Regions from separate parts of the Terribacillus sp. FSL K6-0262 genome, predicted to be linked through region 2. Evidence: predicted binding sites of a transcription regulator. Region 2 holds the regulator's gene; the other holds the start of a gene.
The links. The regulator LexA, encoded in region 2, represses DNA repair genes until DNA is damaged. The targets are predictions, from matches to a motif close to CGAACATATGTTCG.
Positions count from the first base shown of each region.

Region 1 (11,307 bases), 480 kb from region 2:
TCCGCCTCCAACACTGGTACTCTTGTCAGCGCGCTGGTCAGCGGCACATTGCTTTTGGCTGCCTATACATTGAACTCCATACTGGTGGTATTGACGAGCTTCAGTTCAGAGTATTCGCCGCGCATGCTCTTTAACTTCATCTCTGACCGTACGACACAGCATATTCTCGGACTCTTTTACGGGAGCTTTGTCTTTATGCTCGTCTCTTTCTTGTTCGTGACGAACAGCTCCAGGGATTATTTCACCGCTGTGCCTATTTCTTGTACAATTGTCACCCTGACAGCGGTGATTGCCTTTGCTATCTTTGTCAACCATACGACAACCTGGATGCAGATGCATAACATAGTGGATGCAATGAAAAGCGAGTCGGAAAGGATCATTCAAACCACGTTGATCGATGAACTGGAGCCATATCGTCGTGATGAACCCGGTTACACATTTGAAGATTACCCAGGCTATACCTATAAGGCCTCCAATTCGGGCTATATCCAGCTGATCAACTTTGTCGATATGATCAAGCAAGCCAAGGAAGACGATGTTATCGTGAGGCTGGATGCAAAGGCCGGTGACTTCGTTTTAAAAGGCAACCGTTTGTTCAGTTATCGCGGGCCAGGTGCCCAAGATCTGCAAATCGGCAAATATAGCAAAATGATCCAAATCGGACATAAACGTTCTGAGATTCAAGACGTGGATATGAGTATGAACAAACTAAGCGAGATAGCAATCAAGTCCATCGGTAATGATGATCCGACTTCCGCTATCAATACCTTTCATCAAATGGCTGATCTGATGATCAATATGGATGCATCGACGACATTGCATCCTTATTTGCAGGATGAAGATGGACAGACACGCGTCGTTTATAACACTGTGACTTTTTCCACTTATCTGCATGAAGGCTTCGGCCGCATTCGGCATTACACACAAAAGGATTATCTCTTGATTGTGGAAATGATCCAGATTTTCATCCGGATGGCAGATTCCATTTCCGAAAAGAATCACTCGATCATCTGGGAATTCGTCCAAGATACGATTTTCCATATTCCGCAAACCGCATTCTACCGATCTGATCGGATTCGGCTGCTCCATTGTTTGAAGCAGCTGGCAGATGTCACCGGGAAAGAAATGGATTATTACGAATTGGAAAGGCATCTCCAGCCAAATTAAAGAAGGAGACAGCACGCTCGCTGTCTCCTTTCTTATACTTGCCGCAAAAAACCTTTGTCAAAGAAATAAAGATACTTCTCCTTGACTGGTTTCTTCCAGATACGTTCGATTGCAAGAGCATACAATTCAATCTGCACCCGATATTTCTCCGTCAAGGTCTCAGCTCTTCTGGCCGGATCTTCTCCATAGAGTGTATCCGTCTTGTAATCCAGCAGCACAAGTCCATCGTCCTCCACAATGATTTGATCGACTACCCCCTGGACAACAACCTTATCGGAAGCTGCTCCTGTCCAGTCGCTGTACAGTTCATTAGCGGGCAGCGCCAGTGTGAAAGGTGTTTCCCGATAGAAGTGCTCAGCCCGGCGCAGACGATTTGCTATTGGTGAATCAAGGAAATCAAGGATCCTCTCCACATCGATCGACGCAGCAGCCTCTTGCTGCAAGAATTCCTTCTCCACTAATTCTTGCAGGTACTCCTCGAGCTGCTTCTTATCCCATTCCTTCCGGATATCAAGCTGCTGCATGACAGTATGGACCGCACTGCCCCGTTCAGCCGGCGTGAGTTCCTTCGATTCCTGCAGGAAATGCGGCCTGCTGGCAATCGGAGCTCTTTGCTGGATCCGGTTCACTACGCGGATATCGCTGTAGCTGTCCCGTATTTCCCGCTGCCGCTTGATTTCCGTCACAGTCTGTTTTGCCCGGAATCTTGTTGCCTCTGAATGCGGATATTGATAAGTCAGGCGGTTCTCGACTTCGGCTTTCCAATCAGCATCCTCTTCACCAGGCTTCCACTCCGTGATGCGCTGAAGCAGCTCTTGATTGGCTTCTTCCTCTTGCTCTTCCGATGTAAGGTAATCTTTGCTTTCTTGGAGGCGTATCCTCCATTCCGAGCGATCAGCAGTAATTTCTGCCGGCAGCTGCATGGACAGCTCCCCTTCCCGGAGCTCCATCGCTTGCTCATGCCGCAGCAGGGCCGGCGCAACCCAATCCAAATAGGAGGTCGCTTCCAATCGAAAATGCGAAGGTAATACCCAATCTGGATGATCGGCAACCCGCCGCCATTTCTGAAGCTTCTTCTCCAAAGATGCAACATTCCCGACCATGACCAGCTTTTCCTTTGCACGCGTCAACGCAACGTACAGCACCCGCATTTCTTCGGCCAGGGATTCCCGCTGCTTCTCCGCTTTTAATGCATGATAGATCAAAGTAGGATACATGAGCCGCTTCACCGGATCGATGTATTTGCTGCCAAAGCCCAGATCTTTATGCAATAAATAACGTTCCCTGAGATCCTGCTGATTGAATGTTTTATCCATCGCACCTGTGATGACAACAGGAAACTCAAGTCCTTTGCTTTTATGGATGGTCATGATCCGGACAACATCTTCCTGTTCCCCCAAAGCCTTCGCAGCTCCGAGGTCATCCCCTCGTTCTTCCATACGTTCTATGAATTTCACAAACCGGAACAGACCGCGGAATGATGTATTCTCATAATTTCTCGCCCGATCATACAGGGCACGAAGATTTGCCTGTCGCTGCCTTCCTCCCGGTATGCCGCCTACGAAATCATAATATCCCGTCTGCCGCATGATGGACCAAATCAGGGTCGATAATGCCCCCTGCCTTGCTTCCATCCGCCAAGAACGAAGCCACTCGAGCAGCCGCTCGATTTTGATCGAGATGGCATCATCCGTTGTCCGTGCATACGATCTGGCTGCATCATAATAGCTGCTCCGCTGATCCGCCAATCGGATTTTAGCTAAGTCATCCTCTTTCAGACCGATGATGGGGGAGCGTAAAACAGCAGCGAACGGTATATCCTGCAGCGGATTATCGATGATCTTCAGCACACTCATCATCACTTTGATCTCGATAGCGTCAAGATAACCTGTCGTCAGCTCGGCATATACCGGGATACCCTGCTGCTTCAGTTCTTCCATGATGCTTGGTGCCCAGGTCATGGATCGGAGGAGTATGACGATATCCCGATATTGGATATCACGCTGCTGCTGCGTGGATTTATCGACAACTTGCATCGCAGCATGCCCTTCATGACCGATCCATTGCTGAATCATCCTCGCGTAAGCACGCCCTTCCAGCTGGGCTTTTTCCAAGTCCTCCACCGTTTCCGTGTCGGTGTCGGCTTCTTCCATTTCTTCCGTACCATCCCGATTGATGATGACCAGCTCCACATCGGCATCATCATGCTTCAGCTCATCATACATTTTATTTGCGTAGATAAGCTCTGCTTCCTTTTCATACTGCATTTCCCCGACATCCTCGGAGAACAGCTGGCGGAAGATATAATTCGCGCCATCCAGCACCTGCTTCCGGCTGCGGAAGTTGCTGGCCAAATCGATGCGCATGCCTGGATTATCCGGTTCGGAAAATGCCTTGTACTTATTCAGGAACAAAGTCGGTTCCGCGTGCCGGAATCGATAGATGCTTTGTTTGACATCCCCGACCATGAACATATTCCCGCTGCCTTTACGATCGGATAGCAGCGTGATCAGCGTTTCCTGTACAAGGTTCGTATCCTGGTATTCATCCACCAGCAATTCCTTGAACCGGCTTTGATAGGTTTCGGCAATGCTTGACGGAATGATTTGATCTGGCGTGCTGTCATCATCGATCAGCACCTCCAGACAAAAGTGCTCCAAATCGGAGAAATCCACCAATGCCCGTTCCCGTTTCTCCATTTGATAGCGGCTGCGGAATTGCTTGACGAGCAAAGCAAGCTGCTTGATCGACGGATAAAGCTCGAGCATATCTGCCAGATAGACTTCCAGCTTCCGTGAAAACCAGTCCCCGGCAAGCTTCCCCCATCTCTTTTTATAGGAATCACGCAATGCTTTTGCCTGGGCTTTCTTTGTATCATCACAATCGACTTTTTTACCGGAAAGCCTGCCGAAGGACTGCTCCTTGATGAAATCCACCGCGTCATCCCAGCTGCCTCCTACAAGACTCTTGGCTTCAGCAATGAAATTCCTTTCCGCTTTGAAAGTGTCTGCGTAATGATATGGTCCATCCGGCTCGCATGTCAGTGCGAGTGCCTGATCGGCCTCCTGCAGCATGGCCTGCAGCTGATCGTTTGCTTCCCGCTTCAACACTTGCAGCCAAGGAAGATCACCCTCATCCTTCACATCCGAAACATTATACAGCTCCGCCATTCCATCCAGCCACGCATCCGGATACGGATTCTGGGTAGCAAAATCATATAATTTCAGAATCAAATCTTCTACTTCCAAGTCATTGCGGTCATTGCTGAAGCGATCGACGACACCGAAGAAGGCCGCTTGCTCATCGCCTTCCTTACCGTACCATTCCTCCAGCAGCTCACCCATGACCTCCTGACGGATCAAATCTGCTTCCAAATCATCCGCGATTCGAAAACCTGGATCCAAATCCAGCAAATACGCATATTTGCGCACGACATCCAGGCAGAATGAGTGAAGCGTGGAAATGGACGCATGCTGCAGCAATGATAGCTGCTTGCGAAGATGCTGGGATGATGGATTCGCCTCCAACGCCTTTTCGAGAGCCGATCCGATCCGGCTGCGCATTTCTTGCGCTGCTGCATTCGTAAAGGTCACGACAAGCAGCTGATCAATGTCCACCGGATCCTCTTGATTCACAAGCTTCTGGATGATCCGTTCGACAAGGACAGCCGTCTTCCCCGATCCCGCTGCTGCCGCCACCAATATATCATGTCCTTTGGCATCGATTGCCAACTGCTGTTCCTCAGTCCACTTCACCATGTCGCTCCACCTCCTTCTTGATGCTGTTCAGCACTTCGTCATCCTTCATATCCTTGATGGCACGATATTTATTACCGGCAAGTGATGCATCGAACTGGCAAACCGCCTTGAATTCACAGAATGTACAAGCACTTTGATCATGGTGCCGATATGGATTCAAATGCACGCCGCCATTGGTGATATCCAATCCCGCTTGCTCCATCAAAAATCTGGTATGCTGCTGCAGGGCGCGGAACGTGTCTTCATCCGCCGTCTGGGATCCTGCCCTGAACCCGCCATCCTTCTTCAGGCCAGCCGGGATGATTTTACTCATACCCGATTCGAGTGATGTATCCATCATCCGGGCAACCGATTCCTGCTCAAGAAGCATGCCTTGCATTTTGAATTTCTTGAAAATCTCTTCTTCGATATCAACCTGCGACCTGCTTGATTGAGATATCAGCGGGTTGTGCACATGGAAATACAGCACCCCCGCAGGAGTCGCCTTGAGACCTAGCCATTCCTCTGAATGTGATAGGACAACATCCAGATAGGCGAGCATCTGCAGAGCCAGACCATAGTACACCTCGGTCAGATTCAGCGCCTTGCTGCTGGATTTATAATCGATTATGCGAAGGAACAGTTCTTCCTGTTCGATCGCCTTGTCAACCCTGTCGATCCGTCCCCTCAGCTGCACATCATAGCCGTTTGGCAGTGCGATCTCAATCGGAGGCAGTGTCTTGTCCTCGCCGAAATCAAGCTCAAGCCCGACAGGGGAGAACTTGCTTTGCCTTGCCTGCTCACTCAGTGTATAGGCAGCCCGTGCAATGATTTCCTGCAGCTTCTGCTGGATGTACTTGAAGCGGTTGGAGCTATGGAGTATCTGGTTCTGCAGCACAGGCGCGAGATTCCCCATTGCCCGCTTCGCGTAACCAGCGGCATCGTTTCGATTAAGCTGCGCATAATCCCTGCCCTCCAGCTGCACCCAATCGGTGATTTGCTTCAATGCCTCATGGAAAAGCTGACCGATATCCGGGGCGTCCAATTTGTACGTCCGTCTGTTTTCCAAACCGAGACTGTACTTGGCGAAATGCTGATAGGAACATCGATAGTAAGTTTCCAGGCGGGATACACTTGCTTTCACCTTTTTCGGGAAAAGCTGCTCCTTTGTCTCTTCCTTCAAATCTTCTGCCTCATTTCGGTAAAAGAGGCTTTGAAGGATCCTTCCCGTCAATTCACCTGCGCTTTCCTGGCGAATGAACCAGTTGAGCACGCTATCCCAGATCGGATGGATCGGATAGCTGCGCAATTTACGGGCAAGCTGCGTCGTAAGCGCAGACCGGGTCTGATCGATGGTTGCAACAAAGCGGGCCGTATCCAGGCTGTCCTCCGGATCCTGAAGCATACGCTCATCGCAGCACCAATCGAATAAATCCTTCATGCGCTGTACGAGCGAAGACGCCATTTTCGCCTTTCCTTCCTGATCACTGATCGGATAGCTTACCCAAAGCCGTTCACTTGCTGCCGTAAAAGCGAGATACATATAAAAGCTTTCATCCAGGAGCTGGCGCTTGCTCCCTGCTGCAAGCTGCAAACCGTATACCGCCAGTACTTCCCGATCCTCTTCACTGATGAGTCCGTCATTCCTGGGCTTCATCGGCCACACACCCTCGTTGACCCCAAGCAGGAACGCACATTTCAATCCGCTCACCTTGCTATGATCGATTGTCCCGACGATCACCTGATCCAGACTGGGCGGGATATGGGCGAATTCCAGCGATTCGAAGCCGGTTTCCATCGTATGACGGAATACTTGCAGGGAAACGCGCTCTTCGCCGACTATCTCCACGGCTTCATCCAGCAGCTGGAGCACGGCATCCCAGACCTGGTCTTGTTCCCTTGCCCTTTCCAATTCACCACGCTCATCGAAAGTGACTTGCATTTCTTCCAGGCGCTGCGGCACTTTCAGCTGTTCCAGCCAATCGTAAACCGCAATCGAGCGTTCACGGAATGTCTTGCCCTCCCGCAGCTTCCGATCGAATTTCTTCATCGCTTCAGCTACCTGCCGGCGATAATGATTGATCCGTTTCTGCGTTTCCAATTCCTTATCCGTCTGCCGGGTCGATTCAAAGCCGCGGAACCGCTGGAAGATCCAATCTTCTTTTTGCAGCCAGCGATCCCTGGAGCGGATGCCATATTCCAGACAGTAATTCTCCAATTCATCTATCGCTTCTTCCGTCAGCGGATAGACTTCATCGCTTGATGGGATGAAGCCGGTCTTCAAGACGCGGAACACGGCCTCATAACGCCAATTCCCATCGACCACTTCCATTCCGGAACGGATCAATTCCAGCAGCGGATGGTGGATCATCGGCTTTTTCTGATCGATGAATACTGGAATATGATAATCCTTGAACACCGTTTCAATCAGCTCGTGGTACACATCCGCCTGTCTCAAAAGCAATGCTATGTCCTGATAACGATAGCCCTTCTCCCGTACAAGTGTGATGATTTCCTGCGCCACCCCTTCGACCTCCGCCCTCGGATGGACTGCCTGCGCCAGCGTGACCGGTACTTCCCCTTTCAGTGATGGTGCGGGGCGAGTTTCAAAATGCTTCTCCAAATGCAGGAAGGCAGGGTTATGGCCAAAACGTCCCTCCTCCGGGCTCAGCTGCTCGATGGAGGTGATCGGAACATTCCGCTCCTGTGCCGTCTGTTTGATTTGAAGAAATGTATCGTGTGTGCGGGCGAACAAATCAAGCTCATCTACATCCTGACGGTTCGCTGCGTCCAATGTAAGTGTCACGGTGACTTGCTCGGCTTCCGTCATCAGGGCACCGATTACCTCCAGCTCCTGCGGCGTGAATTGATGGAAACCATCCAGATAGATTTCCGCCCCTTTCACAGACCGCGACAGCGGGATTTTGGAAGCCAATACTTGCAGCTGATCCTCGCTGTCAATATATTTATCGCGCAATAGCGCGGTCAGACGATCGTATATATAACTGATATCCTCCAGCTTATCCCGAAGCGTGCGTTCCGGGGAGTGCGGCAGCTGAAACTGCTCCATTTCCTGTATTTGGGCATGAAGAAGCTCCGGCGTAACCCGATATCGCTTCAGCTCTGTGATCATGCTTTCCAGCTGCCCCATGAAACCATTCTTCTCGATCGCTTTTTGGAAGACATTCCAGTCGGATTTCCGTTCCTCGGTGATTTTCCGGAGCATCATCTGGATACCGGTCGAGCTGATGAACTGCTTGGTCGCACCGCCTGTCTCCTGCAGAATATACCAAGCCAACCGCGACAAGCTGTACACTTGTGCGCGGATGCTGCCCTCTACGCCGGTTTGTCTGATCAGCGCCTGCTCCTGCTGAAAAGTCATCTGATCCGGAACGAGATAAAATATATTCGGCCCCATCGGATCTTCGTTCAATTTGGCTGCTATCTCATCCAGACAAGCCCGGCTTTTCCCTGCCCCAGACCGGCCGACGATAAAACGTACACCCATGCTACACTTCACTCCTGTCTCCCAAACTAGTAATCTTATTTTATCATGTTCCGTCGCTGAAAGGAAAACAAACGCGTACATTTGTTCGATTGCATATATTGGAAAAGCTCCTTATCCAAGATAAGGAGCTAAGCACCAAGGCCCGTTGCAGACATTGGCCAGAATTGGGCATCCACCTTCCCGACAACCTGTTCAATCGGAATGAAACCAAATGCACGGCTGTCCAGGCTGTCGCGGCGATTATCCCCCATGACGAACAGCATTCCATCCGGTACAGTCGTTTGCCCGGTCACATCCTCCAATGTAAAATCATACGTCAATCGACCATCGATATCATCCTTATAGGCTTCCAGATAATGCTCCGGGCGGTATTCCCCATTCACGAACAGCCTGTCATTCCTCACTTCCAGTGTATCACCAGGCATTCCAATCACTCGTTTGACATAATCCTCATCTTCGGTTGCATGAAAGACGATGACATCAAAACGCCGAATACTATCTGCATCGTTCCTGAATTTGTTCACCATCAGGAAGTTGCCATCCTGCAAGGTAGGCTCCATCGACTCCCCTTCCACCCGATAATCCGCAAAGACCCATTCCCTGAAACAGACGAGCAAAAGCACGATGCCGGCAAACAGGAAGAAAAACCTCCAACGTTTTTTCTTTTTCATGTACTTTCCTCCGGTGTGAGTGTTTTGGAACACTTTACCCCGGCAGGTACAGCTTCAATCCTTATCGGACTGCTCCTGCTTGCCGTTCTTCTTCAATCTTCCTTCCACGTACTTGCCGATCATCCAAAACAGGATGATGGCAACGGCGACAACGACAGTCTTGATCGGATTTTCCGCAAAAGATGTCAGACTGTCCCCGATATAAGCAATCGAGAAGATCATCAGTGCCTTACCGAGAAATACTGCCAGCGCGAATTGCTGCAAGCTGATTCTCGATAACCCGGCAACGACATTGATGATAGCCGACGGGGAAAATGGGAAGCATAATAAAATGAATAGCGGACCGAAACCATGACGATCCAGCCATTCCGTTATTCTCTTAACTTGTTTATTATGACGCAGCCAATTGATCACCCGTGTATGGCGGTAGCGCCGTATCAGCCAAAAGACCGTGATCGCACCAAGTGACGTGCCAATCCATGAATACAGGAAGCCCCATAGCAGGCCGTACGCCACCGTATTCGTAAGCACGAATACAACAAGCGGCAAAAACGGCAGGAAAGCTTCAAAATAAGGAAGCAATATGCCGGGTATAGGACCCAGATTCTCATATCGATCCAGCAGGGATTTTACATAGTCGTCCCATGTTCCATTGCGGAACATTTCCATCAAATCGTTCCATCCAAAACCTAAGACCATCTAACCATTCTCCTATTCCCAGCTAAAAACATCTTTTTACCATTTTAAACGAAAAGCCCGAGCCTGCAAAGTCTGACAGGATAACCCCTTCTTTTCCTGCATTTGGTTGGTGATTAAATAATTACCTGTGCTATCCTGTTTCCGCTTCGCATAGCAATAGGATATAATGGAACTTATGTTCGCAATAGGAGGAAAGGCATATGCGCTGTCTTAGTGAGTCGGAATATAAGCTGGGATCCCGCTTCCTGTTTCTGTCCATGGCCATTGTTGTCCTGCAGCAGGATATCCGGATCGTGGAAGAAGGAAAACACAAGATAAAAACATATCTTTTGCATAACTTACAAGCAATGGAGAAAGCTGCGCTGGAGGAGCGCCGAAAGCTGCGCATCCAGCTCCGCCAGCGCAATATGCAGATTGTGACCGCAGAGAAGAATGACGCATTCACTACGTTTTTATTCATCACGAAGGAATGCGAGGAAAAGCGGAATTATTTCAATCCGGCAATACGGAAGAAAGTCGAAGCCATCCTGATGGAGCTCACACAAAAGGCTCTGCTATCTGATCCCCGCTGTACTTCCACAAATGCCTGATCCGCTTATCCAGCAGGAAACGGTATTGCGCAGTACGCTGGACCTGATTCATCATCGATCCATACGACACATCCAGGATAAGTGTGTGACCATTCTTGAAAGTAAGGCTTGTACGCTGATGGGCTGCGGCTTCAATCCGCTTGATATGGGAATGTGAAATCCAGGAGCATGTGTGGGCAAGAGGAGAAGAAGTGGGAAAGAAGTACATACCGCTGACGGGGTCAACGGATATCGGGGCTTTATGCGTTATTCCGCAAATTTCCTTCACCCCAGCCTGTCTGCCCTTCAAGCTGCTTCCATAGAACTTGCAGGCCACATCGATGAATTTGCTGGGAGAGGCACGAAAAGTGAAACTGTTCTCTGTCTCGAGCACCTCACAGCCAGGCTGTCCGTTTTCAAGAACCTTCGGAAGCACTGCCATTGTAAGAGGAGTAAGTTCAGCCACAGCCGGGCTCTGTTCAATCTGCTGCATCTTAAACATTCCTTTCTGATGCAGGAAAAGAAGGTTGTCTCTACAATAGCAAAATCGGGACAGAAAAACAGGGGAATCAGATTTTCTTAATGGAATCCTTACAAAAACAGGCAGAGATATAAAAACTCTACCTGTTTTTTTCATATTCCGTTATTTTTTCAATACGATCTCGATTGGAAGGATGAGTGGAACGCAGCCATTCAAAAACCGGCCAAGGATCTGGATCGCCTTTGGAGACCTCCTGCATCTTTTCGAACATGCGGATGCCTGCTGCTGTATCAGGTGCATGCTCAAGTGCATAATCATCGGCCTGACGCTCCATCTCACGTGATACATAAAGGGATACAGGGGTACTTGCAAACTGCAGCAAGCCCAAGATCAAGAGAAAGAGCGGCACAGCCTGCAGCTGATGCGCAGTGATTTGCTTCTTAGCCAATATCTTGTCTGAGACCCTTTTGGTCAC
Region 1 is NZ_CP150277.1:566,066-577,372, forward strand. It holds gene MHI54_RS02895 (DUF2254 domain-containing protein) at 1-1,167, shown strand, start outside; gene addA (helicase-exonuclease AddAB subunit AddA) at 1,200-4,925, opposite strand; gene addB (helicase-exonuclease AddAB subunit AddB) at 4,909-8,412, opposite strand; gene lepB (signal peptidase I) at 8,541-9,083, opposite strand; gene MHI54_RS02915 (TVP38/TMEM64 family protein) at 9,138-9,782, opposite strand; gene MHI54_RS02920 (hypothetical protein) at 9,983-10,372, shown strand; gene MHI54_RS02925 (competence protein ComK) at 10,320-10,844, opposite strand; gene MHI54_RS02930 (M48 family metalloprotease) at 10,972-11,307, opposite strand, start outside.
Region 1: addB (helicase-exonuclease AddAB subunit AddB) is a predicted target of LexA. The motif match lies at 8,487-8,500, and genes of this name have one in related genera.

Region 2 (11,307 bases):
CCCGGATGCATGGCTGTTGAATTATACAAATCCCATGGCTGCACTCACCGGGGCTGTTGCCCGTTTTTCGAATGTCAAAGTCGTCGGTTTATGCCACAGTGTACAGGTTTGTACAAAAGACTTGCTCAGGGATCTCGAGATTCCGTATGAGAATATCGAAGAACGGATTGCTGGTATCAACCATATGGCATGGCTGCTGGAGATCAAATCCAATGGCAAGGATATCTATCCTGAAATCAAGAAACGTGCCAAGGAGAAGCAAAAGCAAAAACATCATGATATGGTTCGTTATGAACTGATGGATAAGTTCGGATATTACGTGACGGAATCCTCTGAGCATAATGCAGAGTATCATCCTTATTTCATTAAAGAAAAATATCCGGAGCTGATTTCACGTTTTAACATACCGCTGGATGAATATCCGCGACGCTGCGAGGAACAGATTGAAAGTTGGCAGAAAACAAAACAAGAGCTGATGAATGACCACAGCTTGACACATGAACGTTCGCATGAATACGGTTCCCGTATAATGGAAGCGATGGAAACAAATCGACCGTTCGTTTTCGGAGGAAATGTAGTGAACACTGGCGGTCTGATTGCGAACCTGCCTCGAAATGCAGTAGTCGAAGTACCGTGCATCGCAAATCGAAATGGCATCACCCCGGCATATATGGGAGAGCTTCCGGAGCAGCTGGCAGCTTTGAATCGTTCCAATATCAATACACAGCTGTTGACCATCGAAGCGGCAATGACAAAATCAAAGGAAAAAATCTATCAAGCAGCCTTGCTTGATCCGCATACAGCTGCCGAACTTTCCATGGATGACATCATCAGCATGTGCGATGATTTGATTGAAGCACATGGTGACATGCTGCCGGCGTATTCAGTAGCGAAAGGGACAGTCAGACTTTGATTGATGTCGATTTCTTTTTGAATCTAGGATGATAAGGGAGAGAGACGATCATTGATACGAATCAAAGAAATGAGAAAAAAGATTACGGCGTCTACGGCTTTCATTTTCAGGAAGCCGAAATAGATGAAACAGCAAACATCCTATTGCTGGGCAGGGATAAAAAATCACCGGGCATGAGCTATGACTGGGATGGATTGAAGAGACAGGATATTGGCACATACATCTTTCAGTACACGTTATCGGGCACGGGGAATCTTGAGAAGGATGGAAAGATCCATTCACTTAAGGCGGGGGAAGCATTCCTTGTCGAAATTCCCGGTGCACATCGCTACTACCTTCCGGAGGACAGTGACGGGTGGGAATTCATTTTCATTACCTTGGTAGGCAGTAAAGCGTTGGAGTGCTGGCGTTTCATCGATGAACATAATGGGCCGGTATTGCGGATTTCTCCCGAATCGAAGCTTATCCGGCTATTATTCGCAATATATCAGGATACCATCGAAAATAGGATTACGGATGCTTATCAGGCATCTGCCAGAGCTTACGAATATATCATGGAGTGTCATCGATTCGTGAAGAATATGGAAAAGCAAAAGAAAGACCCTTCCGGTCAAATCACGAAAACTTTATCCTATATCCAGACACACTATGCTGCTCCCATTTCATTGAGTGACATCGCCGCAGTATCAGGCTATTCCAAATATCATCTGGTCAAGCAATTTCAGAATCATATGGATACGACACCTATGAAGTATCTTACAAGAATCAGGATCCAAAAAGCCGTTGATTTGCTGATGACAACAAGATTGCCCATCACAGAGATTGCAGAAAGGGTGGGGTACTCAAACGCAAATTATTTCAATAAAGTATTTCGGAAATCGATTGGTATGGCGGCGGGAGAATTCAGGAAAAGAAAGAACCCATCCAAGATCGATCGCGTCATAACGGATGGATGAGTTTTTTCGGTTCAGCGCACTGCATATATAATACTCCATATAAAAGAGGAGCCTGCCGCAAAGGGCAAGCTCCTTATTTTATTCTGTGCTCAGCGTTCCTTAAGATAATAATCATCCATGCTGTGTTCTTCCTTACGGTAGCTTCTCGTATACCCGCATTTGCATGAATCTGTAACACTATCAATCTTATGACGGCCTCGTATTTTGCACACAAGCTTGTAAAACAGCTTCACGATTCCACCTGCTTTCTAGCTTTTGGTAAAAGCATATTCTAATATACCCAAAAAATGTGTCGAAAGAAGGGTGGAATTGTGTAAAATATATGAAAAAAACGGCCGAAGCCGATTTTCTATTGGATAGAGCGATATAGACCGATTACTTTTCCCAGGATGCTGACATTATCCAGGATGATCGGTTCCATTGTACTGTTCTCCGGCTGCAGGCGGATCTGGTTCTCTTCCTTGAAGAATCGTTTGACCGTTGCTTCGTTGTCCTCTGTCATCGCAACGACGATTTCCCCGTTCTGAGCGGTCTGCTGCTGTTTGACGATGACCATGTCCCCGTCCAGGATGCCGGCCTCGATCATACTCTCCCCGACAACCACAAGCACGAAAATATTGTCATCCGGACCTACAAGATGGCTTGGTACCGGTACGTATTCCTCGATATTCTCAACGGCGGTGATCGGGATACCTGCCGTCACTTTCCCGATTACCGGCGCATAATTCGCTTCGCTGCGCGGGATATCTGTCTGTTCTTCGCTATCCAATGAAAGGACCTCGATGGCACGCGGCTTTGTAGGGTCGCGCCGAATCAGTCCCTTTTTCTCCAGTCTGGAAAGATGGCCATGTACCGTGGAGCTGGATGCCAAGCCTACTGCTTCCCCGATTTCCCTGACGGATGGCGGGTAGCCTTTATCGAGAACCTGCTCCTTTATGTATGCTAGAATCGCTTCCTGTCTTTTCGATAGTTTCATCATGTATCGAACACCCCGTGCATATATTTTTATTACATACAGTATAACACGATAGATTTCAATATACAAACATCCGTTCGAAAAAACGCTTGACTAGAACCTATGTTCGTATATAATGGAATTAACAAATGAGAACGCACGTTCTTAAATACGGAGGGGTCAACCATGTTCAAAAAATTAGCGAAATCAGATCTATTCTACTATGTGCTTTTCGGCTTCACGCTTTTCTTCTTATACTTTACACTTATTATGAGTGTCTAATTAGCTGAAGTGAGAGGGTACATCAATGAAAGCAGTCATCTATTGCAGAGTCAGTACAGAAAAGGACGAGCAGGCAAGCTCGATTGAGCGGCAGCGCGAGGAGCTCATGAGTCTTGCTGCTTCCGCCGATATAGAGGTCATCGATATCATAGAAGAGAGACAGAGCGGCTATGAGATTGAACGCCCGGGTATCTTCCGCATGCTGGATCTATTCACAGCAGGTGAAGCGGATTGCCTTCTTATCCAGGATGAAACAAGGCTGGGCAGGGGCAACACCAAAATTGCTTTATTCCATCACTTGCAAAAGCTGGAGGTCAAGGTCTACACGCTGAGCCAGCATGGTGAATTCCAGCTTTCTGAATCGGATGGTATGGTGCTCCAGATTGTCGGTATTGTCGAGGAGTACCAAAGGAAGATTCATAATATGAAGATAAAACGGGGCATGAGGCGGGCGATTGAAGCCGGTTATGATCCGAGTAAGAATCTGGGCAACCAGCAGGCAGCACCAGGCAGGGAGCGGATTGACTTTCCGATCCAAGAGGTGATCAGGCTGAGAAACAACAAGCTCACCTTTCAGGAAATCAGCTCTGTTCTTCGCGGTATGGGCTTCCAGGTATCGAAGGCGACCGTACATAGAAGGTACCAGGAATATCTTTCGCTTGAATCGGAGGACGGTAGCAGGTAACATAGTGTGTATGAACTTTAATGCTTAAAGGAGCATATACACATGATATCCAAAGAAAAACTGGCACGCATAAATGCGTTGGCACATAAAGCGAAAACGGAAGGTCTCAGCCTTGGCGAACAGAAAGAGCAGAAGGAGCTTAGACAGGAATACTTGAAGAATGTCCGCACTTCGTTCAAAAATCAATTCAAGACCATGACGATCATTGATCCGGAAGGAAACGATGTTACACCGGATAAAGTAAAGAAAATGCGGGAAGATAATTAAGAAGGGATGGCTGGCATCATGCTCAGCCAATCCCTTCTTTTTCTATGTATAAATCCTTGTCTATCGGAGCATTTAGGTATAGGATGAAAAAGAGTACATAATTTGCTAGATGAAAGGGATGTTCACATGGTTCAGACTACAGAATTGCTTTCAATCAATACAATTCGTACGTTATCAATCGATGCGATCGAAGCTGCTAATTCCGGCCATCCGGGTATGCCGATGGGGGCCGCACCGATGGCGTATACGCTTTTCACCGATTTCATGGTCCACAATCCGAAGAATTCCCACTGGTTCAACCGGGACCGTTTCGTATTGTCTGCAGGGCACGGTTCCATGCTGCTGTATTCCCTCTTGCATTTATCCGGATATAAGGTATCCATCGATGACTTGAAATCATTCCGTCAGTTCGGATCCCGTACACCAGGACATCCGGAAGTGCATCATACGGATGGTGTCGAAGCAACGACTGGTCCGCTTGGACAAGGCATCGCCATGGCTACTGGTATGGCAATGGCCGAGGCGCATCTTGCAGCCAAATACAACAAGGATGGTTTCCCAGTCGTGGATCACTATACATACGCTATTTGCGGTGATGGTGACTTGATGGAAGGTATTTCGCACGAAACGGCATCGCTTGCCGGTCACCTTGGCCTGGACAAGCTGATCGTCCTGTATGATTCAAATGATATCTCGCTTGATGGCGACCTTCATCACAGCTTCTCTGAGAATGTGGAAGACCGCTTCAAAGCGTACGGCTGGCAAGTGATTCGTGTCGAAGAAGGAACGAATGTGGATGCAATCCGTGAAGCAATCAAAGAAGCGAAAGCAAACACAACGCAGCCTACCCTGATTGAAGTGAAGACTGTCATCGGTTACGGTTCGCCGAACAAGTCAGCGAAAAGCGCCTCCCATGGTGCGCCGCTGGGTGTGGATGAAGTAAAACTTACGAAGGAATTTTACAAGTGGGAGCATGAGGACTTCCATGTACCGGAAGAGGTCTATGCCGATTTCGAAGAGAAGGTTGCCAAAAATGGCGCCGAAGCTGAAAACGCTTGGAATGAGCTATTCGCCAAGTACGAAGAAGCATATCCCGAGCTTGCAAAAGAGCTGTCTGCTGCAATCAAGGGTGAGCTTCCGGAAGGATGGGCAGATGCGCTTCCGACGTATGAGGAAGGCAAAGATGTGACTGCCACTCGTTCTGCTTCCGGAAAAGTACTGAATGCAATCGCTGATACTGTGCCGGCTTTGTTTGGCGGAAGCGCGGACCTTGCCGGTTCAAACAAGACGCTGCTTGCAAAAGAAGAGAACTTCTCCAAGGCCAACTACAGCGGCCGCAATATCTGGTTCGGTGTGCGTGAATTCGCGATGGGTGCTGCCTTGAATGGTATGGCGCTTCATGGCGGCCTGAAAGTGTATGGCGGAACATTCTTCGTATTCAGCGATTACCTTCGTCCGGCAATCCGTCTGTCCGCTTTGATGGGGACGCCTGTGACTTATGTATTGACACACGATTCCATCGCTGTCGGTGAAGATGGTCCGACGCATGAGCCGATCGAGCAGCTGGCATCCCTAAGAGCAATGCCTGGCTTGAGCGTTGTCCGTCCTGCCGATGGCAATGAAACACAGGCTGCTTGGAGACTGGCGATGGAATCCGAAAAAGTTCCGACTGCATTAGTCCTGACGCGTCAGGATCTTCCTACATTGCCATCGACACAGCAAGCGGCATATGAGGGTGTGAAGAAGGGGGCATATGTTGTCAGCCCAGCACAAAAAGAAACACCGGATGTCTTGCTTCTGGCGAGCGGATCGGAAGTACAGCTTGCTGTACGTGCGCAGGCAGCGCTTCGTGAGCAGGATATCGATGCTTCTGTCGTCAGCATGCCATCCTGGGATCGTTTCGAACTGCAAGACCAGTCCTACAAGGATAGTGTCCTGCCGCCTGCAGTGAAGAAGCGTGTCGGTATTGAAATGGCTTCCCCGCTTGGCTGGGAAAGATATGTAGGCCTGGAAGGCAAGGTCATCGGCATCGACACGTTCGGTGCGTCCGGCAACGGTGATAAATTGATCGAAGCATTCGGCTTCACAGTCGAAAATGTCATCGAACAAGTGAAATCCATATTGAATTGATGAAAATACCGGTCACGCTTGTGACCGGTATTTTCTTATACGACAAAATCCGAGCAAAACTCTGCATCTTCGTGTCTCTTTGCTACAAGTTCCGAGGGATTAAGCAACGCTGTCTCACGTATACTATTCTTTCAAAGGGAGAAGGAGGGACAAGCTTATGAAAGAGTATTTTGTCTATTGGGTGAAACATGAGATCTACTTCCGTTATTTTTATAAATCGGATATCCTATATCGCTTTTTCCTCTCCAGTCAGGAGGAGAAAACCGCATATGTACAGGAGCAGCTGGACTATATCACAAATGAATTTCCTCCCGATGCATCACTGCAGCAAGCACTCCATCAAGATGACAATGTGCAAATCGAAGCTGATCAGCACTGCCTCCGCGTTGTCTGCGATTCCTTGACGACCGCTGAAGAGACCATCTTCTCACAGCTGCGCCATTTCGATTCATCCTTTTTCATCATCGAACCTGCGGCCAACAACTGCGGCTGGATCGCCCCGATCATAAAAAATGACTTGCAATCACGGGTTCATCTATTGTATTCTTCCTTTTGATTGTCTATACTAGATTAGAGATATTTTGAAGGAGGAAGCCAATATGAGTCCGATCTGGGTCGTACTTATAGCACTGGCTGCATTGATTATCGGCGTTGCGCTTGGATTTTTCATCGCCAGAAGATACATGATGAATTATCTGAAGAAGAACCCGCCAATTAATGAACAGATGCTTCGTACAATGATGATGCAAATGGGTCAAAAACCATCACAAAAGAAAATCAACCAAATGATGCGCGCAATGAATAACCAACAAGGTAAATAAGCAATTATTTCTATATAGCTTTGACGTTTCAAGTTGGCGATTTGGCATTGCAAAAAGATTTCAATGAAATCGAAAAACCACGTTTTCTGCTTAGAGATTTAGCAGGAAACGTGGTTTTTTTGATGTTATTTCAAGCTTCATCTATTTTATATTTTCTGGATTTATGCGGAAACTATCACTGGATGGAGAAGGGGGAAAGATGCTGAATGTTTGACTGGCTGGAAGAGAGAACAATCATCCTGGCTCCAACGGGAAGTTATGCATATGGCACGAATACCGAGGATTCTGATAAAGATTTCAAAGGAATATGCATCCCGCCTGCAAGTTACTTCCTGGGGCTGGATTCCTTCAATGAATATAACAGCAGCGGCGGTAAAAACTTCAAAAACATGAAAGATGATATCGATATCAATATCATCCATATCACGAAGTTCGTCAAGGATGCTATGGCTGGGGTGCCCAATAACATCGAAATATTATTTTTGAATGGAGAGCAGTACTTAAAAGTGACAGACTTGGGGCAGCGGTTAATCGATGATCGGCATTTATTCCTTTCTAAAGCAATCCACAAAAAATTTGGTGGCTATGCCGAGTCCCAGATCCAAAAGCTTAAGCAGAGAAATTCCAGCAGATCCGGCAGACAGGACTTGATCGAGCAGTATGAGTACGACACGAAATTCTTTATGCATAGCGTAAGGCTGCTGACCAGCGCGATTGAGATACTGGAAACAGGCGATTTCAGCACCTACAGGCCAAATCGCGGTTTTTTGCTTGACTGCAGGAATGGTAAATACACATTTGGTGAAGCAGTGGAGCTTATCGAGTCGTTGGATGAAGATCTCCGGAAGGCAGCAGAGGATTCCATGCTTCCAGAAGAGCCGGATCGTCATGCCATTGATGAGCTCTTGGTCAGCATAAATATTGCAGCAATGAAAGAAGAAGGCGGCTGGTAAGTGCCGGCAAAGGTATGAAATACAGGAAGCAGGCAACACTCATAATGCAGACAATAGGTTTTATTCTGCAAATATGAAGGTAAAAGTAAAGAAGAAAAGGAGTGAGTGGGCAAAATGAAACATGTAAAGGCACTATTGATCAAATTCATCATGATTTTAGCTGTTTTATGGATTGTTTTCACTCTGATGTTCGATGCGGAATTCGGTGATACGCTGCTTATGAGTGTCGTCTTGACGATCGCTGCTTATGTGATCGGGGATTTGTTTATCCTCAGCCGATCAGGGGATCGGAGCAAGCCGGATGGTGATTTTACCAAGCGGAATGCAATTGCGACAGTGTGTGATGCCGTCCTCGCATTCATCGTGCTTTGGGTGTTGGGGGAAGCATTGCTGGATCCTGATGATAATGTTGTGCTGGCATCCTTGATTTCCACCGTCGTGATCGGTATCGGCGAGTTGTTCTTCCATCCTTATGTCAATAATCAAGTCATTGAAGATCACAATGCCCAAACTGTTGGTATGTCCTGAATTATGCTATAGTAGAATGAGTTAATGGAAGGAATCCCTATATGGGGATTCCTTTTGCTTGCCGAATGATCAAGGAGGAGGTATCTTGTGGAGGTTTCGATACTGCTGGCTGTTTCTGCAGGATTTCTATCCTTTTTATCCCCGTGTGTCCTTCCGCTTTATCCGGCATTTCTATCCTATTTGACTGGAGTTAATCCGGCTTCATCCAGCGGAAAATCGCATGCCTATGGATGGTTCTTGCATACGATTTTCTTTTTGCTTGGGTTTTCGGCGATTTTTTTATTGCTGGGCTACAGTGCACTGGCATTATCTGAATTACTTTTTGCTTATCAAGCATACATACGTGTCATCGGGGGAGCTTTCCTTATCCTATTGGGAGCGATACAGATAGGATTGCTGGGAGGGAGATGGCAGTCATCCGGAAGCTTGTTTCGTTTTAAGGACAGACCGTCTGGATATGCGGGTTCTTTCCTGATCGGACTGGCCTTTGCCATGGGCTGGACGCCATGTACAGGCCCGATATTGGCGGGGATCATGACGACTGCTGCACTGCAGCCGCTTCAAGCCGTCCCGCTGATGTCGGCTTATGTCCTTGGTTTCAGCATTCCCTTTTTTGTTTGTGGTTTTTTCGGATATCGTCTGCAAAAATTGCAGAGAGCGGGTAAGCTCTTGCATGAAGTGAGCGGCTATTTCCTGATTCTGATCGGCATTTTGCTTCTATTCGATTTGACAACAAGGATAACAGCTTATCTTGGCGGTTTTTTCTCTTTTTACGGTTTTTAAATCGTGAAAAATGCTGCGAAGTAGTTTAAAATATGTAGGGAAAGGGTGTCGATTGTGGAATTTTCACCGAATAATTTAATTTTCAAAACAACAACCGTGCTCATCTCTTTCTTGTTGCTAGGGTTTTCGGTCTATCTGTTCTTTGCAGGCCATAATTCCCCGGGCGGTGGATTCATCGGAGGTCTGGGAACTGCTGCTGCACTGGTGCTTATGTATATGGCATATGGATTTAAGACGGTCAGCAAGGTTCTGCCGATCAATTATCGTGTGTTGACGGTGATGGGTGTGCTGATTGCGGTCCTGACCAGTGCTGGGTCATTCCTATTCGGACAGCCATTCCTGAGCCATACCTTCACGTATATCCATTTGCCGGTACTAGGGGAACTGGAGTTGGCTACAGCGACACTTTTTGATCTGGGGGTATATCTTACCGTTGTCGGTATCGCCCTGACGATCATTCTGTCCATCGCACAAGATCGTTCAAGCAGTGAGGAGAATGTAAGTGGCAAAAATATTGATAGTTGATGATGCAAAATTCATGCGGAAGACATTGCGCGGTCTGCTTACCGAGAACAATCATGAGGTTGTCGGGGAGGCTGCGGATGGACTGGAAGCAGTCTCAAAGTTTCGTGATACCCATCCTGATCTTGTGTTCATGGATATCACGATGCCGCATAAGGATGGGCTTGCAGCCTTGAAGGAGATCATCGGGATGGATCCGGATGCCAAGGTGATCATGTGTTCTGCAATGGGTCAGCAGCGCATCGTCATGCAAGCGATCGAGCTTGGCGCAAAGGATTTTATTACGAAGCCTTTCGAGGATGTCCGAGTGATTGAGACTGTGGAGCGTATTCTCGCTTAAAGAAATGTAAATTGAAAGAAGGTAAGGGTATGACATTACCTGTTATCATCAGTACCATCCTGGTGGCATGTATGGGACTGGCTGTTGCCATGATACGGATGCGGGCTGCAGCCAGACCGGTTACGGCCAAGAAAATCATCCTGCCGCCCCTTTTCATGAGTACCGGAGCGCTGATGTTCATTTTTCCGGTGTTCCGTGTACCTTGGCCGGAGGTTTGGTTTTCATTGGGGGCAGGAATCATTTTTTCCAGTTTGCTGATCCTGACTTCCAATTTTGAAGTCAGGGATCAGGAGATTTTCCTGAAGCCTTCGAAGGCATTCGCAATCATACTTGTCGGTCTCGTGTTTGTCCGGGTTTTACTCAAAGTGGCGATCGGCCAGACGATCGAAATAGGGGAGATGGGCGGTGTCTTCTTCCTGCTGGCCTTTGGCATGATCGCTTCCTGGCGGATTGCAATGCTTTGGAAGTACAAACGGCTTGAAAGAAGCTTGCAAGTCACCTGATGGTGTGAAAAGACTTTCTTCCAGTGAGAAAGTCTTTTTTCATAGACTGAGGACATACAAGTTTTAGGAAAATCATGGCACGAGCGTTTTGTTTTTTGCTTAATTGTAGTAACATACATTACAAAAGGACTTATACATACATAGATGCACGAAGGTCACATAAAAGGGGGCGAAGGAGCTTGAACGAAGACGACTATAAGACAGAGAAAAAGGCAAGGGCGGCTTCATTTGATTCGACAGGCTTTGAGGCACATTCTTTGGCTGAACTTCCGGCACCGCTGCTGCGATGGATCGATGAAAACGGTTTTGATATCGTATTCGTCTGCAGCAGTGATGGGATGATTCGGTATACTTCCACGTCGGTCACGCGGCTGCTGGGCTATTTGCCAGAGGAATTGTTCGGCACGTCTTCTTTGACTTATTTGGATCCATGTGAAGTGCCTGTCCTGAAAAACAGGTTCAAATCAGCGACGGAATGGCCCCAGCGATTCCATTTCACGGCTGTGGATAACAGGGGGAAGCATATATGGATGGAGGCCAGCATCTCACTTGTAAAGGAGCAAGATGCCCCTTATTATATCGGGGTTGCCAAGGATGTCTCCGATAAAAAAGAAATCGAGGAAATGATGTTCCGTTCGGAAAAAATGAGTGTGGCAGGACAGCTTGCAG
Region 2 is NZ_CP150277.1:88,480-99,786, reverse strand. It holds gene MHI54_RS00475 (alpha-glucosidase/alpha-galactosidase) at 1-913, shown strand, start outside; gene MHI54_RS00470 (AraC family transcriptional regulator) at 1,087-1,869, shown strand; gene lexA (transcriptional repressor LexA) at 2,219-2,848, opposite strand; gene MHI54_RS00460 (recombinase family protein) at 3,132-3,791, shown strand; gene MHI54_RS00455 (DUF896 domain-containing protein) at 3,834-4,058, shown strand; gene tkt (transketolase) at 4,185-6,188, shown strand; gene sirA (sporulation inhibitor of replication protein SirA) at 6,346-6,744, shown strand; gene MHI54_RS00440 (YneF family protein) at 6,788-7,009, shown strand; gene MHI54_RS00435 (nucleotidyltransferase domain-containing protein) at 7,216-7,962, shown strand; gene MHI54_RS00430 (YndM family protein) at 8,077-8,490, shown strand; gene MHI54_RS00425 (cytochrome c biogenesis protein CcdA) at 8,578-9,273, shown strand; gene MHI54_RS00420 (Na(+)/H(+) antiporter subunit B) at 9,328-9,798, shown strand; gene MHI54_RS00415 (response regulator) at 9,776-10,135, shown strand; gene MHI54_RS00410 (cytochrome c biogenesis protein CcdC) at 10,165-10,638, shown strand; gene MHI54_RS00405 (ATP-binding protein) at 10,818-11,307, shown strand, end outside.